3 regions of the Methylotuvimicrobium sp. genome follow, and region 1 is predicted to be linked to each of the others. Evidence: riboswitches for the same ligand, from Rfam matches in the RefSeq annotation. Region 1 holds a riboswitch; each other region holds the start of a gene.
What was found. A riboswitch is a leader RNA that binds a small molecule or an ion and turns the genes downstream of it on or off. The one in region 1 is predicted to bind cyclic di-GMP.
Positions count from the first base shown of each region.

Region 2: it holds a riboswitch for cyclic di-GMP, as region 1 does, so the genes downstream of both, ACRJJO_RS05985 (VPLPA-CTERM sorting domain-containing protein) here and ACRJJO_RS16430 (S8 family serine peptidase) in region 1, are expected to answer to the same signal.
Region 3: it holds a riboswitch for cyclic di-GMP, as region 1 does, so the genes downstream of both, ACRJJO_RS06790 (hypothetical protein) here and ACRJJO_RS16430 (S8 family serine peptidase) in region 1, are expected to answer to the same signal.

Region 1 is NZ_JBNGHF010000039.1:2,725-8,380, reverse strand. It holds gene ACRJJO_RS16435 (PEP-CTERM sorting domain-containing protein) at 555-1,268, shown strand; gene ACRJJO_RS16430 (S8 family serine peptidase) at 1,870-3,705, opposite strand; cyclic di-GMP riboswitch class I at 3,790-3,875, opposite strand; gene ACRJJO_RS16425 (bile acid:sodium symporter family protein) at 4,504-5,436, shown strand.
Region 2 is NZ_JBNGHF010000008.1:56,024-61,679, reverse strand. It holds gene ACRJJO_RS05995 (CTP synthase) at 1-870, opposite strand, end outside; gene tilS (tRNA lysidine(34) synthetase TilS) at 931-2,292, opposite strand; cyclic di-GMP riboswitch class I at 3,243-3,324, shown strand; gene ACRJJO_RS05985 (VPLPA-CTERM sorting domain-containing protein) at 3,468-4,145, shown strand; gene ACRJJO_RS05980 (hypothetical protein) at 4,485-4,736, shown strand; gene ACRJJO_RS05975 (radical SAM protein) at 4,922-5,656, opposite strand, start outside.
Region 3 is NZ_JBNGHF010000009.1:115,990-121,645, reverse strand. It holds partial or broken gene ACRJJO_RS06795 (cytochrome-c peroxidase) at 1-828, opposite strand, end outside; gene ACRJJO_RS06790 (hypothetical protein) at 1,627-2,493, opposite strand; cyclic di-GMP riboswitch class I at 2,694-2,768, opposite strand; gene ACRJJO_RS06785 (VPLPA-CTERM sorting domain-containing protein) at 4,073-4,945, shown strand; gene ACRJJO_RS06780 (hypothetical protein) at 5,461-5,656, opposite strand, start outside.

The DNA of each region.
Region 1 (5,656 bases):
TAAGGGGCTCTTAGCTTCGCATTGTAAAAGAAAGCCGCTCTCAACTAATCTTTCGTTTACTATCGCGTTGCCTTGAGAAGAGGAAAAAATCCTGAATCAGTGTCAGTAAATTTTACATTGTTTCGAAATACGTTTTTCACGATCTTTTGCTCAAAGCTCAAATACACCTAGTTCATTGTTATTTATATGATTTATTTATTACTATAAACATACATCTCATCCAATCAACCACGAATGCGTCAAATCAGAAATTTTTCACTATTCTTTAGATAGAAACATTCTAGATTGTGAGTCAGTTCACATTTTCGCCAAATACACGACAATCTCTTTGAATCAACAAGATGCCGTTCAGATTAAGCCATCCTCCAAATTTTACGCTCTAACCCCATTTGTCAGACATTGTCAGAAAAATTTACACTCCTCCCGAAAAATAAGCGACTTGCTTAATAAAAACCGAACAACCTGATGAAAAAATTGATTATTCTTAACCTGGTATAAATTTAGCTTACGAAACATTACAATAATACTAAAATTTTTCTATAGTGGTGGGCATTATGAAAACAATAGAAACAAAAATTAACAGACCGGCGATAGCGGCATTTGCTTTAGCTGCTGCGTTATTTGCTGGCGGCAGTCAGGCTGCAACGTTATGCTCCGCTTATACAGCGCCTAATACTCATCCGAATGGCTTATCGGTCGAGGATGTGACTTTCAAGGGAAACAATGCTAATGATTGCTACGGCGTGATTGACTCAGGCCCTGGCGGCAACCCAACAAGCGATACAGTTTGGGCGGATACCGGCTGGACACAGTTTGCGAAAGACGAATCCGGTACAAGCGGTGATATTGAAGGCACGGTACTAGGCATTGAATTCACCTTAACTGCATCAACGTTCGCTAGCAATAGTGGCACTTGGTTACTTGCATGGGAAAAAGTTGATGAGCCTGGATACGATTTAAAGATGGATGTAGTCGCTAATTTAAAAGCAGCTAATGGTTCTGCTTCATATTTGTTTGAAGATTTGACTTTTACATCCAATGGCAATGGCTCTGGAGCATGGGAAATTACTTTTGCCGGTCCAGGACAAGGCGATAACCCAAGTCTTTCTAACATGACTCTTTGGTATCAAAACGCAACCTCAACGCCTCCTAACGGCGGCGGAGGCCCAGGAGGCGGCCAAGTCCCAGAACCCCATCTGATCTTATTAATGGGCATCGGACTATTGGGTTTTGGCGCCACAAAATTTCGCAAAACGACCAAAGCCTAATCACTTAGAAACACCTTCGAACCAAAACGCCGGAAATCGCCGGCGTTTTTTTTACTTTTCGACTCGTCCGTCCACACTATTGATCCTAAATTCGACAACCTAACCATGAAACACCTGAAACATTCAAGAGATTGCCTGAACATTCCTGCTAACCTCTTGGATGAACGAAAGTTCTATACAAACGAATAAAGAAGTTATTAAGTTGACGTCTCATTCTTCATGATCTTCATTGTGAAATGCTTTTTACAGGCTAAAGGTAATGACTATTGGATTCGTAATGATTCACACCCCTTATCGTTCCCATGCTCCAGCGTGGGAATGAATTCCGAGACGCTCTAGCGTCTCGTCCCGCTGGAGCGGTGCTCAGGCATTCCCACGCAGAGCATGGGAACGATAATTGCCGGAGGATTGAATAGTTATTTGGATTCAGCTTATAAAAAACCTCGCAAAAACGGCTCTGTTCACGTTAATAGTTAAAACATGAATACTAGCCAATTCCGAAGGAGTTTGATGTTGCCAGCTATTACTACATATAAAATAAAAATCCTGCAAAAAAAACGCCGACGTCAGCCGGCGTTTTTTTTTTGCAGTTTACTTTTGCTTATTTAGAAACTGTAATCGTATGTTTAGCAGTTTTATTCGAAGTATCGGTAGCAACCGCTTCAATGATATAAGTGCCTCGGCTTTCTCTGTTGGTATTCCAATTATGAGACAATTGATTGCCGTCTGCCGAACTCACCAGACTGCCGTTAATAAACAGCTGGATATTAGCCACCGCAACGTCGTCTTCCGCCGAAACATTTATTTTAACTACTCGTGATAGTCGGCTACCGTCGGCTGGATTACTGATAGCTACGGTTGGAGCCGCTATATCTTCAATCACTTCCTCGACAGGCTCATCAACGACTTCTTCAACTTGTTCGATCGTATTTTTGACCGTTACATTAACACCACTTGAAACCCCTTCATTACCTGCCGCATCGATCGTGGTTGCGCTCAAGTTTACGGAACCATCTGCGACTTGATTGGAATCCCAGCTAAATTGGTAAGGTGCGGTCGTATCGGTACCGACATAGATACCATTGGCATAGAGCGTCACTTCGCTCACACCGACATTATCGGTGGCATTGACCTCGACTTCAACCAATCCGCTGACGGTATTTCCCCCCGTTGGCGAGAAAATATTGACTGAAGGCGCCTCGCTATCGACAGTGACATTCACCATACTTTGCGCCATTTCAACCGCTACGGCGGCATTGATGCGGCCGTGACCATAGTATGGGTGGATATCGCCAGCGATTTTATCGGCCGAGGATTTCAAGATTTGCTCGACTTCATCGGGCGTTAGCGTTGGATTCGCGCCCTGAATCAGGGCAATCACGCCTGCAGCCACTGGTGACGAAAACGATGTGCCGTTCCAACTACCATAGCCGCCGCCGCGCGTAGTGGTTTGAATCGATGCGCCCGGCGCCGCAACATCGATGAACTCGCCATAATTCGACCAAGAAGCCTTGGCATCGGAGCTAGTCGTAGCCGAAACGCTGATCATATGAACATTATCTTTAAATCCAGGATCGACGCCGTCGTTACCGGCCGCAACAACAACCAGGCCACCTTTGCTGCGCATGTATTGTGCGGCATTGGTTACCGCAGAACTGTTGGAAACGCCGTAACTGATGTTCGCGACGTCAGCACCTTGATCGGCCGCCCAGTTCAAGCCACGAGCAATATCGCTCCAATAAGCCCAACCATCACTACTGTTGGTAATGCGCACCGGCAATATTTGCGCATTCCAAGCGACGCCAGCAACGCCGTTAGCGTTATCGGTTGTGGCAGCTGCCGTACCCGCTACCGCCGTGCCGTGTCCATGTACATCAGAACTGTTGGTGCTGCCGTCGACCGCATTCCAACCTGGCAGCATTTTGCTGGATAAGTCAGAGTGCGCGCTATCGACACCGGTATCCAAAATAGCAATCACGGTGTTGTCGGCTTTTGTTGAGCTCCAAGAGGTTGGTGCTTGAATTTTGGGCAAATGCCATTGGTTGCCGTAACGCGGATCGTTGGGCGTCGTCAAGCTGAATTCGACCGCCATATCGAGCTCTGCGAATTCGACATGAGGATTTTTGGATAATGCTCGAATAACGGCTTGCTCGGCTTGTGGTGGTACAGAGATAACATGCACTCCGATGTTACCGATTATCTCTTTTTTTTGGCCTTTATTGCGTTTCAGAATTTTGTCGAATTCTCTGTCCGATAATCCGGCTTTCGGTTTGACCAAAATTTGGCCTTCTTTCCAAGGCTTGTCGGGGGCTGCGTAGGTTGGTCCGGCTGCACCGCCCAACACACCGGCAAGCAATACCGCCGCTACGGCCTTGGAAAGCTGAGTTGAATTAAATGTGTTTTGATTTTTTTGACTTCTTCGGCTGTTAGAGCTCATGACCCCACTCCTTATTTAAAATAAAGGTCCGAAGGAGTTCCTTGAAGCTGAATATAAATTGGCGTAATGTTTGCCCTATGCCAATTTAGCAATCCCACTGTCATAGGAATAACTCCGTTAGACTGGAAACTTTGCGTCGCCACCTTTCGATGGTTTTGCCCTTTTATTATTTTCGATTGACTGGAGCGTCTAAAAGCCCTTTGAAAGCTTTTTTCGTTCCGGTTGAGTTACAGTGTATAAATTTCAGAAATAATTGATGTGACTTGCTTGGCAAAAATTTATTTAGAGAAATCATCTTGTTATTGTTGATATCGATTCAGTGAATTAGTAAGCACTTTTGCGTTGCCCATTTCGACTTCCCCACAAAAAACTTTTTGAGTTTTAGCCATTCGTTCATCTTTAATTAGGCGCAATGGCCGACAGTGCATAGATCAAATCGCCTAAGAAAGAAATTTGTTTTAGGCGAGTTTTTGTCAGCAAAAGATTACACAAGAAGTCTTATTTTGACCTTAACTCAGATAAGCGTTTGGCCTAAATTCAATAGTTTTCTCAATCGCAATTTAGATTTAGGCATGAGGGATTGGTGATCATAGGTTATAAAGCGCCAGGCGTAGGATGCGCATCGCGCACCTGGGCCGGGAAATCTTGTCGGCTTGGAACCGTGGAAAGGTGCGTGATGCGCACCCTACGGTGCTAAATTCAATAGTTCTCTCTATAGACAAACTCAGGGTTAAGCAACAGCAAATACGCCCATTTGAAGTATACTTGTCGCCTATCATTTATTCGGTTTAAAACGACGTGCTTCGCTTACTTAATTTGCTCGCCAATCTTTTTCCTTTTTGGGTCATCACCTGTAGCGGTTTAGCATTATTTTTTCCTGCTTGGTTTACTTGGTTCAGCGGTCCGATGATCGTTTGGGGCTTGGCTATTATCATGATCGGCATGGGTATTACGCTTAGCTTCGAGGATTTTCGACGGGTAACGCGCACGACTCGACCGGTTTTAATCGGCGTCGTTGCTCAATTTGCCGTGATGCCTCTTTTAGGATGGGCCATAGCTTATGGATTTTCGCTCAATCCGCAATTGGCGGTCGGTCTGATACTGGTGGCATGCTGCCCCGGCGGTACCGCATCAAACGTGGTTAGCTACATTGCTCATGCCGATGTCGCGCTATCGGTATTGATGACGATGTGCTCCACATTCGCCGCCGTTGTCATGACGCCGCTATTGACTCACTGGCTAGCCGGTGCCTATGTTCCGGTGGATGCTTGGAGCTTATTTTTCAATACTCTGCAAGTGGTGATTCTGCCGGTTTTGTCGGGTATGTTGCTAAATCGTTATACGCCGCGCCTGGTTCAGGCTGTAACACCTGTCGCACCGCTCGTTTCAGTGATGGTCATCGCATTGATTTGCGCAAGCATCATTGGCGCGAATGCAGGCACGATAAAGGATTCGGCTTTACCTTTGTTGAGCGCGGTTGCCTTATTGCATCTAGGCGGATTTACAATCGGCTATGCAATGGCTCGCTTGATGAAGCTTGAAGAAAACGCATCCCGCACAATTTCAATTGAGGTGGGCATGCAAAACTCCGGCTTAGGCGCGGTACTTGCTCAATCCAGCTTTGCACAAATGGCCCTTGCACCGATTCCCTCTGCTATTTCAGCAAGTTTTCATTCGATCATCGGCAGTGTACTGGCAGCCTGGTGGCGTATACGAAAGACTAAAAGATAGATGGGAATAATGCAGGATGAACTATTTTCTTTTACAAATTCCGGTATAAGCTTGTGAAGACTATGCTCAAGTCATATACCCATCGCAGATCAAAATTCGGCGCCGGGGCGTACTACGTACCCTCTCGCAAGTCTTTCGGATCTATCAAGCCTATAACGATAAAGATACGTGATGCGTACCCTACTACTGACTTTTACTCCTCGGCAATTGCTGAGTTTCA
Region 2 (5,656 bases), on a different contig from region 1:
CGACACTTCATTGAGCGGATGAGTTAGACCTTCGATCACATTTTCCCATTCGGTCAAATCAGCTTTAGGGACATCCAAGCGAAGTTTTTCGACAACAATATCGTCCAACCCCTGCTCATGCAGCAGCAAAGGAATACGATAAATCGAATCAGCATCGATCGCGGAAATAACAGCTCTCTCAGCAACATTCGTAAACAACGCAATTTTACGACGTTCGATTGCCGGAATCGGTTGTTCGGAACGACAAATCAAGATATCCGGCTGAATTCCGATTGTCCTAAGTTCTTTAACAGAATGTTGGGTCGGTTTGGTTTTGATCTCACCGGCCGACTTGATATAGGGAACTAGCGTCAAGTGAATGAAAAGCGCGCGATCCCTACCCAATTCAACATACATTTGCCGGATCGCCTCCAGAAAAGGCAGCGATTCGATGTCGCCGACCGTGCCGCCAACTTCGATAATCGCGACATCCATGCCTATGGCACTGAGTTCGATTCGACGCTTGATTTCATCGGTAATATGCGGAATAACTTGAACGGTCGCGCCTAAATAATCGCCTTTGCGTTCTTTGCGCAATACATTTTCATAAATTTGACCGGTCGTGAAATTGTTCTTCTTGGTCATTGTGGTTTTAATAAACCGCTCGTAATGACCTAGGTCGAGATCGGTTTCAGCGCCATCCTCGGTGACGAATACCTCGCCATGTTGAAAAGGACTCATCGTTCCGGGATCGACGTTGATGTAAGGGTCCAGTTTTGTCATCGTCACTTTCAGCCCACGCGCTTCAAGAATGGCAGCCAACGACGATGCGGCAATGCCTTTACCCAACGAGGAAACAACACCACCGGTAATGAAAATAAATTTGGTCATGTAAGAAATAAAAATTTCGGGAGACGGCTTTCAAATAGCCAAGATTAAAATTTATCTATTTTAATCGACTAAGACACATTCGTCATGGCCTTTCCGGTTTTTATTTTTTTGCGACCGAATTAGCCGAATACATCCTGGCTTGTTTTTGCAATAAAATTCGGAACCGATCCAAAGATCGGCAATTGCCGCCAAGCGCCCGTCTAAATAGATTAATGGAATATAAGGCCTTTCCCAAGGCGGAATCCCTGCGTCCTGATAAAGATTTTTCAAGCGATGCCGCCCTTCTCGATTCGGCAAAGCAATTTTTTCCCCGCCGCTACGAAACCTAACGTCGATATGCGACCTAAGCCAAATCGATTGATCAATTCCGGAGTGGTCATAAGCAATTTTCAGTTCCGTACCGTCAGGCAAGTCAAGAGGGGCATCGCTATTCGACCATACAACGCCTTGTTCCGGTAAAATAACGGTTTGCTGCGGCACACAAAACAAGCTATTCCGGAAACGGCGTATCGTATGTTTTTGATTCGGCAACTGCGGATCGCTAAGCGGCGACTGAATCATGGACAAAATACGCAACACAAAGGCACGGGGCGGCATTTTTAGCCCCAAACGCGCGAACCATTGCCGAACAATTAATGCTTGTTCCGTCACATCAAGCTTTACCAAAGCCGGTATCGATAGCGTTGCATCCTTTGCTTGATAGACCTGCTTGAATTGATCGCCAGCTAATTTACTCAACAGTTCAGAGGCTTCCGCGCAATGAACCGCTGAACGAGAGACTGTTTTATCAATGGACGGCCAACGTTGCTTGAGTAAAGGAACAATTTCATTGCGTAAAAAATTACGATCGAAGTCAATGCCTTGATTACTGGGATCTTCAATAAAATTGAAATCATGTTGCCGGGCGTATTGGTCGATGACTTGTTTTGGTGTATTCAATAAGGGCCTCAACAGCACTCCCTTGCCAAAGACCATCATTTCAGGCATGCCCGAGAGCCCTTGCAAACCGGCACCTCGAAACAATTGCAATAAAACGGTTTCCAATTGATCCTCTCGGTGCTGAGCCACCATCAAAACGTCGTTTTCCGAAAGCAAAGCCTTTAAGGCGTCATACCGCGCATTCCTGGCCGCTTCCTCGGGGCTTTCGCGCCCGGCGCTTCGCGCATCGACATGAATTTCGACAAAATCAACACCCAATTGCTTAGCGACCGACCGGCAATGACTTGGCCAAGCATCGCCTACCGCTTGCAAACCGTGATGTATATGAACCGCGGTAATTTTATTTTGTAGAGAAGATATCGAAGCACAAAGATGTAACAACACATGCGAATCTACACCGCCGCTATAGGCAATATAAACTTGTTGCGGCGATTTTAATTTTTGCAGGCCTAATTCAACGACTCGCGATTCTAGTTGAAGCATTTAAGATACCAATTATGAGCTAATATTTAGGCGCAGGATCGACAACATTCTTGACACTTAACCATTGCCGATTTCCCCCCAGCGTTTCATACGCAAATGCCGAAATTACATGCCTGACAGGTAAAATCACACAAAGAGCAGCGCGCCATTTTAATAACAAACTTTGTCAAGTTATTTTACAATTTCAGCCGCACTAAATCCTGATCCTCTTTGAGCCTAGGCCTTAACAACAATCTATTCGCTCCGCCAACAAAACATCGAAGTAAAAATGATATCTCAGCACGTTAAAATATGTAAAACCATCTTATCAATTAGTCATAGCTCATTTAAAAGCAGTCACTTACAGACTATAAACTGCACTTAATTGTCAATATTTTTTACAAAAGAAAGATTTTTGCGATTAAAACAATGACCATACTGCTCACAACGTTTTGATTATAATAATTTTCTAATATTTGGTATAAGTATTGCTTTTTATAATAAAGGTCGTAGAAACTTTCATGATGAAACGATTCGGAGCCATTGTAGTAAAATTGAACACATATCGAGAAAAGAATTTAGCTTTTCTTAATGGAAATGTAATATTTTAGTAGTATCGTCAGTATCGTGAAGTAGATATCAGTTTTTTTGTGAAAGTACAATGCCGGCTCCGAAGAGGATGCCGTTGCTCGATCGACAGGCGTCGGCGGCAGGGCAGATTTTTGCTCCTGCAAAATCTGCATTCATGCCATCCATGGCAATCAGTCGCCGCCGTCGAGCCTACATGGACGTATTCACGGCGTCCTGTCGGGCGAGTGACCGCATCCTCCGCCACGCCTCGAACTTTCATTTGCCGGGGCGATGAAGGCTTCTTCATGATCGTTACTATTGAAATTGACTAAATCGAACTTTACGAAAAACGTGTTTGGCGGATTCTTTACGCGAGTACGCCAAACACAGCAGAGAAATTTTTAAGAGAAAGCCTCACCCGTTGTAAAGCGGGGCCGGAAAGTTACGGATCTTTAATATTTTAAAGATGGCCGGACTACCTTAAATTGTTAGTGAGATTTTTAATGTCATGCATCTTTTTGTTGCAACCATTATTTCAAAGTCAATATTGCTCTTTGACTAATTTGGCCTAGCTTTTTCACCATGTAATTTTTTGACTTTACTCTTAATCACAAGGAGTTTTTTTCATGTTTAGAATAACCAAGTTTGTTTTAATATCATTTATTTATCTTTTTACGGGGAGTGCGCAAGCAAGCCTAGTCACCTTATACGGCAATTCTGTTTCGTTTGAATTTGATAGTACGCTTACCGGTTTATTCGGTTCAGCTAATGTTTCAGGCGACACTTTATACTTTACCCCAACAGCATTCACCGCTACCGCCTTGAATACTGCCGGCGTCGACATGACCAACGATACCGTTAACATCAAAGTCCAAGCATTGAACCCACAACATCAAATAAATACCGTTTCAGTTATTGAAAAAGGCGATTATTTTAGTTTTGGCAATTCAACTCTTGTTGGAGTAGGAGGTCAAGTTCGCGCTTTCGATATTGAAAATCCATCCTTTGACACTACCGAAAGTATCGTTGCTAATGATGCATTTACTCAAACTGCGTTCTTGCAAACCAATAACTGGCAGGCAGATACCATTTTAGATACCACTTCTTTCAATAGCGGATATCTGAATATCACAATCCAAAATCTTCTAGGTGCTATAAGCACAACACTTGGAGAAGCGGCTTTCATTGAAAAAAAATATGTTGGCCTAAACGTCACAGCAGTCCCATTACCGGCAAGCATCTGGTTACTAGGTGCCGCTTTGGTTGGCCTTATTTCTTCTACAAAACGCAGACAAACAATCTAATTGCTCAAGCGTTAGCGGGAGCAAATTCGCTTCCGCTTTTCTTGAAACGACCCCTTCAAAATAAACCGCCTGCCATAACTCAATGCCGAACTGACCTTCTGTTGGATTAGGCGCCTCGTTGAGCTGAACTACCATCGGCAGCAAGAATACCTGCCATCGCCAAAAAAAATCTCATACCTTTTAATCTAAGAAACGTGAAATAACGCTCGGACAAAACAACATAAAAGAGCTATTGTTCGACTTAAAGCGAAGCAATAAAGAAGCATACAATTGATTTTAAAAGACTAAAATTAGTTTATATAATTCCACTAAGCGCTCATACTTCACGAGGGTTTTACCATGGACATTTCACCAACAAACAGCGCATTGAACCTCATCAACGGCGCACAACATAAATCAGCCGAAGCGGCTCACAAAATTGCTGCATTACCGATAAAAAACGATGAAGTAGGCAGCTCCGAATTCAAGTCTGAAGACATTATTAAACCGGTACTCAGCTTAAAAGAAGCTGAATTCGAAACATCTGCCGCCGTTAAAATTCTCGAAACCGAGAAAAAAACGATAGGAAGTCTTTTAGATATTAAGGCTTAAATCCGGCTTCAGAGCAAAAAATGATTTTCAACCGAGAAACTAAATCTTAGTTTACAGCCTTCTTCGGTCGTATCGCTGGATGTCGGGTGCGCTATATTATCCGATAACGCCCATTCCCCGACCCGACGCCATTCACCTCTCCCCGCTAACAATTTACCCAAAGCCATCAACCCGAAACTAGGCAACTAACAATCTACCCGAACCTCGAAACCAAGCGCTCTGATCTCGCCCGCAAAATGTCGCATGAGTTCCGGTGACAACGGCTTCATTTTAGCCGCTTCCGGCTGCATCGATGGGCGCGCAATTGTATAAAGCATAATTTTACCAATCGCCACACCATCGTTCTTGATTCTTTTTAAAAATTGCAAATACGCGTTTTTTTCCACGTCGGTCAATCCCTGCCCGGAATAATCGACTAGGCAAGTTTGAATTTTAGTCTGACAGATTGCGGCCGAAATCTTTAGATTTCTTAATGCCGACTCCATCGTTTGCGCTGCGTTATTAATTAAATTACGCCCCGCATCAGTCGCGCTATCAAACTTGAACCAAACTTCTCCCCCATAGCGATGCAATGACCGAAGCCCGACCTGAACCTTCGTCTGGTGCATTAAACTGCCATTGCTAATCAGAACTAAATTGCTATTCGGCAGCACCCCCATTTCAGTGGCAATACTGCCGATCAAGTTGACAGCCTTATCGAAATCCTGAACGCTGGTCGGCTCGCCATTTCCCGAAATCGCAATATCTTTGATTACTCGATTACGGGGGTCGACTTGAAATCGGTCAAAAAAATCGCCATGCAAAACATCGCTCAGAAACTGCCTCAATTCTTTTTCCAATAATGAAAAATCGAGCAGTGGCGCTGCACCCAACGTTAAATCGGGTACTTGACAATAAATACATCGCCAGTTGCAAGCATT
Region 3 (5,656 bases), on a different contig from region 1:
AAATCCACTATCGAAAAATGCTGCGGAAGTGGTAATCAGAATACGATTAACAACATTTTTTGATGCGCTCATATGAAACGCAACGTCTCCGAACACTTCAGGATGCGCTTTATTCAACTCAGCATTCGAATTTATTGCCGCCGCGGTAAAGTTTGGACCTATATGACAGAGATTGCATTCGCTTTCTCTAAACAAATCCAAGCCTCTTCGCTCGGAGGCGGTCAAATCAATAGGTTGTTGACTGCTATCTCTAGCACTTAGATCAAAAGGCGATTCATCCGAAATCAACGTGGATTGATAAAGCTGCAGGGCCAATCCAAAAAACATTGCGAAATTCGCTTCCATCTGATCATAAGGCAATTCACCAGAAGGACCGCCAAATTTGCCTCGCCGAGTATATGACCAATATTTATTGTTAAAAGACTGTTTAATTAAATTCGAATACGTTGTATTCAGCCCATTTTTTAAATTACCGGGTTTACTAAAACTCAGACCACCCAAAACACTGTCGTTCCAATGGACTTTTTGATTTTCTAAAGGCCGACGCGCTAACAATTTCCTTCCGACATCCATCATCGTTCGGCTTCTACAGCCCATTTCCGTATCGCTAAGGGGAGGAACCACTGCCAGTGATGCCAACGAAGAATTGATTAAATGCAACCTTTGTTTGGCAACATTGCGAGTATTGATTTTTACCCAAACACCTGCATCAGGATCACGATCCCCCCATGAACTACTTCCATTGAAAACATTATTTGCGCGTCCATCCCAAAAATTTCGATGATTGAAAACCGAATTAATCACAGTTGGCGTATTGCGGGGTTCGACTCTACGGGTATTGGTTCCATTGACATGAAAAACCGGGTCCGCATCGCGGTCACATGCATCATTTGCATTACCTGTTCGACTGGTATTGATAAATTCGCCACTAAAAGTCCCTGATGACGAAACCACATCGTCAGAATTAAATGATACCGGTGATGCATGACTCAAAGGATTGAATCGGCGATGAAAAGGGAAATCGCGGCGACTAAGAGTATAATTGGGCCCCATTTCATCATTGGATGATGACAGATCGAATGCTTGTTCTTCTAATGATTTGGACTTAGCTCCCGGATTTAACTGATTTTTGACTCGACGATCGGCGCCGGCGTGAAAATGGCATGAACCGCAAGCCATTCCATCACTTCCGACATTCGTATCCCAAAACAATGCTTTTCCAAGCGCGATGGCTGCATTTTTGTTAACTACAATTGGCTCGGCACCATCCAGCAAGCCCGGTACTTCAGGCACTTGCAAATGCTTGAGACTAATCGGCATGGGACCTACGCCTGTCGCGGAGACAGAATGGCTTATCAATAAAGCAACCAACCCCAAAACATAAAAATAAACATGACGAAAACTTGTCATCTATCAACTCCGAAGGTTCATTTATTAGAATCCTTCATTATTTTAATTCTAAAAAAATTTAAACTTGAGCGACCATGCCATTAAAACTGGCAGTACTAAATACAAAGGTAGATTTCTTTTACAACCCTATATTTAATCCAAGCTCAGTTAGACACAGACTTAGCCAAAAGTAAGTTTGCGCTTCCGTGCGCTTCGATATCTCCTTGAAACTGCCCTTTATGCTTGAGCCTTTCTTCGTGCGCCCCCAATCAAGCCGACCAATGCAGTGCCGAACAACCAAACAGCTGCTGGAACCGGAACGCTAGATACAGCCATAGTCATCGGCGAACCACCCAATGCCCCATCAGCGCCCCCCACATAGACCGCGTACCAACCAGCCGCCAGATCGTTTAGCATCAAACTGGCAGATTCGCCCGGTACAATAGAACCACTCACCAAACCATTGCCGTCGTAAGCGCCAATTTGTAACTCCGCGCCCCAGGCTGTTGTTCCGGAAGCTGGGCCTGAATTCGCGTAGCCCATCGTTTCCAATGCTCCGTTTGCACTGTTGCCGACTGCCTTGTTGTCAACACCATAAGCGGGAGTCGTAATACTGTCATCGGTCATCCAATAGGTTCCGTAAGTTCCAATCGCTCCGACTTGGTTGAAAGAGTGTGGAACACCTTGTGGGCCGCTAGCGATACCAGGTACTTCACCGGTACCGCCAGTTCCGCCGTCGAACTCGCCGTCAGTCCGCCACACTGTAAAGCCCGGTGACATATCACCGGCATTGACTGCTGCAACGGAAACCGTAGTTGTTGCGGATTCTGTCAAATAAAATGTAAACCATTTGTTACCTGCATGAGCCCATGCAGCATTACCCAATGCAGCGTTACTCGCGTAACCATTTACGCTAGTTGTAAAGGCGTTGGTTGCAATAGAGCCGCCTGCACTTGAAATCACATTGCCGTCTACCCAGAACGAATTGCCTTGGCCAGATCCATTGGGATTGACAGCACCGGCTGCCATCGCGGCGCCGCTAGTCAATGCCAAAGTCGCTACGGCCAATGTAGACTTGAACACAGATTGTACAGATATATTCATTATTTAATTCCCCAAACCACATCACGTTTTTTTTATCCGGGTGTGGTAGATTTAAGTTGTCGTTAAATTTTGGAATTGTCTGATGTTTTTAGGCCGTCCGCCGAAATAAACAACTCCAGTTTAGCGAGCTTGTATTGCGAGACTGCCGTATCGATAACCCCCATTATCGATATGCTTTCCTGCTCTCCCCAAAGCTCCTAGGAGGTAACCCGGCTATCTGAATCAGACCCGCGGCTTTCCGACCCCGCCTTGCGACGAGTGTGGCAACTTACCATAGCTACAAAAATGCAACTTTATATGTTAAGCAAAATACGAGCCACACTGAATATGAAGATAAATTTTCCTAGACTTAAGTCGAAACGAACTTTGATGCGTTTTTATTACTTTGTTTTAGCTAGCTTTTTATTATTTAAAAGCTAGCCGAAACGCTTTAGGTTTACGGCTTGCAGTTGCGGCTTCGAAAATCAAAACCCCGATAACCATGCTAAAAACACGTGACTAGACACAAAAGTGCGTGATATCACACACCCTCCTATCGATGTTTCACTTTCCCGATCTTGCCTGCGGCACTGATATTTTTTAAAAATGAGGAGAGCGGCTAAATTACTCGGATAATGCGCTTAATAAACCTTTCATTACGCAAATGCGAAGTAATTGATGAAAAGAAGAAAAAGGGGGAAGAAAAAACTAACCTGCCCCAGGGTAAACGCATTAAAATAGATCCCATATCAATATGTTACGACTATTCAACCTAAGCTTGCAGAACATTTTATTTGTTAGTTTTTATTTTGTGGCACTAAAAACTGCTACTATGAAATTACTGAAAACACTATGCATTATAACCATTTGATTTTATATTCTGTTTTAATGCGTTTACCCTGTAGCCAGCCCCCCCTTTTTTTGTTCTTTTGTTTTATATTTGGAGACCTTTCGAGAATAACGCCAGAATTAGTCCCTAATCATCAATGCCGTTTCGATTTTGGCTGAAGCCTATCTTTAATCAAGTTGGTTTATGTGTGATATGACACATAGCATTGAGTCATATCACCTATTGACAACCCAGCCTACCCTATCGATCAACCAGTCTCTCGCTAAATTTAAGCAAGGGACTACTTAACCGGAATGCCCTCCAAAACGACCTGCGTATAGCTAATATAAATCAATAAGATAGAGCCGCACTATTATAATGACTCGTAAAAAAAATTAATCCTATTTAGAGTAGCCTAAATGGTAAAGATGGCATTTATTTTGCTTTTAACTAACGGTAGTTAAATTTCGGCAGAGGATACAATCTCGAGCGACTTAAGGTAAGCCTCACATTTATTGAATGTCCCTTAAATACTTATGCATCTTGGTATAAGCCTTTAGACAAATCGTTACCTCGATAGTCAAATGAAAGACCTCAAAAAGATGCGTATTTACCCAGAACCACTTGGCAGCCCCTCCCTACAAGGGCCGGAAACAATACAACCAACCTCACTAAAACATACCTTTGCGCATTATGTTTCGACAGCGGCCTATGAAAACGTTACCGAAATTTAAAATGCAAAAATATTAAACTAAACAAGGAGTTCAATCGATGAAAAAAAAACCATTAGCTAAAGCAGTTGCTATGGCCGTTACCAGCGCCGCAATGACTGTTGGCGCCATGCCGAATGCCTCTGCTCATGTTATGTACAATACTTACATCGCTTCATCCGGTACCGATGGATGGACCCGAGTAGACGGTTCCGGAAATTCCGGCGCACAGGTCCCTTGGGTCGGCACAACGGGCGGCGAAAGCCCATTCGGCTATGTCGGTAAACAGGCGATGAACTGGGCGGTAGCCATTCACTCAGCCAATGAAAGCCATGAGGTTTCACAGGCACATGCCCTTTCGGTTTACGGCGCTAACGTTGATATAGATACCGCTGACGGCGCCTGGGGCTCCTGGCCCGTTAACGAGTCTAACCCGGGGTTTACGCAAGGTTGGGCGCATCACACGGATTACGGATTATTGAAATCTCATGTAACCGCCGTGATCACTATTAGCCCTGAATCGTTAGGCCCTTTGATCAATAACTTCGGAATAAGCGTATTTAAAGGAATGGATGATGGAACGGCCGGCTATAGCCGTCATGCAGCATGGAATATCGGCTATATATCCGGCGCCTATGAAGACCCTGCCAAAGAGAACAACCCTCACGGAACGAACAACGTTATTTATGAAACACATTCCGATTCCGGAGATATCACCTTTACCGCATTAGCTGGGCAAATTTATTCGATCTATTTAGGCGGTAATGTGGTCAATGGACAAAATTTCGGTCCTGTAGAAAATTATCAGTTAACCATTAGCGCATCACCGGTGCCAATTCCCGCAGCAGCCTGGTTACTGGGCAGTGGTTTAATCGGTTTGGTCTCTTTCAGCCGAAAAAGAAACCGTACAAATCCGGAATCCGCCTGTCATTAATCGCTTCTCAAGCGGGTTGAGCTAATAACGCGATTCCTCCAGGGATTGGCGAAATCCAGCTGCCATGGACGGCAAGCTTGTCTGGCTTTCAGTTTCTCACACCCCCCCTCAGGAAAACTCGCCTTATGGCGAGCCAAGATCGGTATGCATTCCCACGCAGGAGCGTGGGAACGAGGAAACAAGTCATTCCTCCAGGGATTGTCGGAATCCAGCTGCCATGGACGACCGACTTGTCTGGCTTCCAGTTTCTCACACCCCCGCTCAAAACCACTCCTTAAGGCGATCCAAGATCGGTATGCATTCCCACGCGGGAGCGTGGGAACGAGGAAACACTCGCGGATCACCTAGTGCTAGGCGATCCGCGTAGGGTACGCTGTGCGTACCATGGTAACCCCGCAATTTTCATGTGCCAACCGAGCCGCCAGGGCACGGCTTTGGTACGCGCAGCGTACCCTACAATCTATGTATAACGATGAGCGCAGGAGCAGCGTGGGAATGAGGAAAAGCGATAGAAACTAACAATCGGCTTGTTTTCTAAGGCCGTTAGCAACTAACCCGAACAATGCAGAACCGAACAACCAAATAGCGGCCGGTAACGGAACGGCAGATGCTGTTCCGAATTGATTAACATCCGCCAAAATCAACTGGTCTTCAAATGCTCCAAGCGTAAATAAAAACTTATGCGACCCCGTCAATTGATCGGTCCCTGTT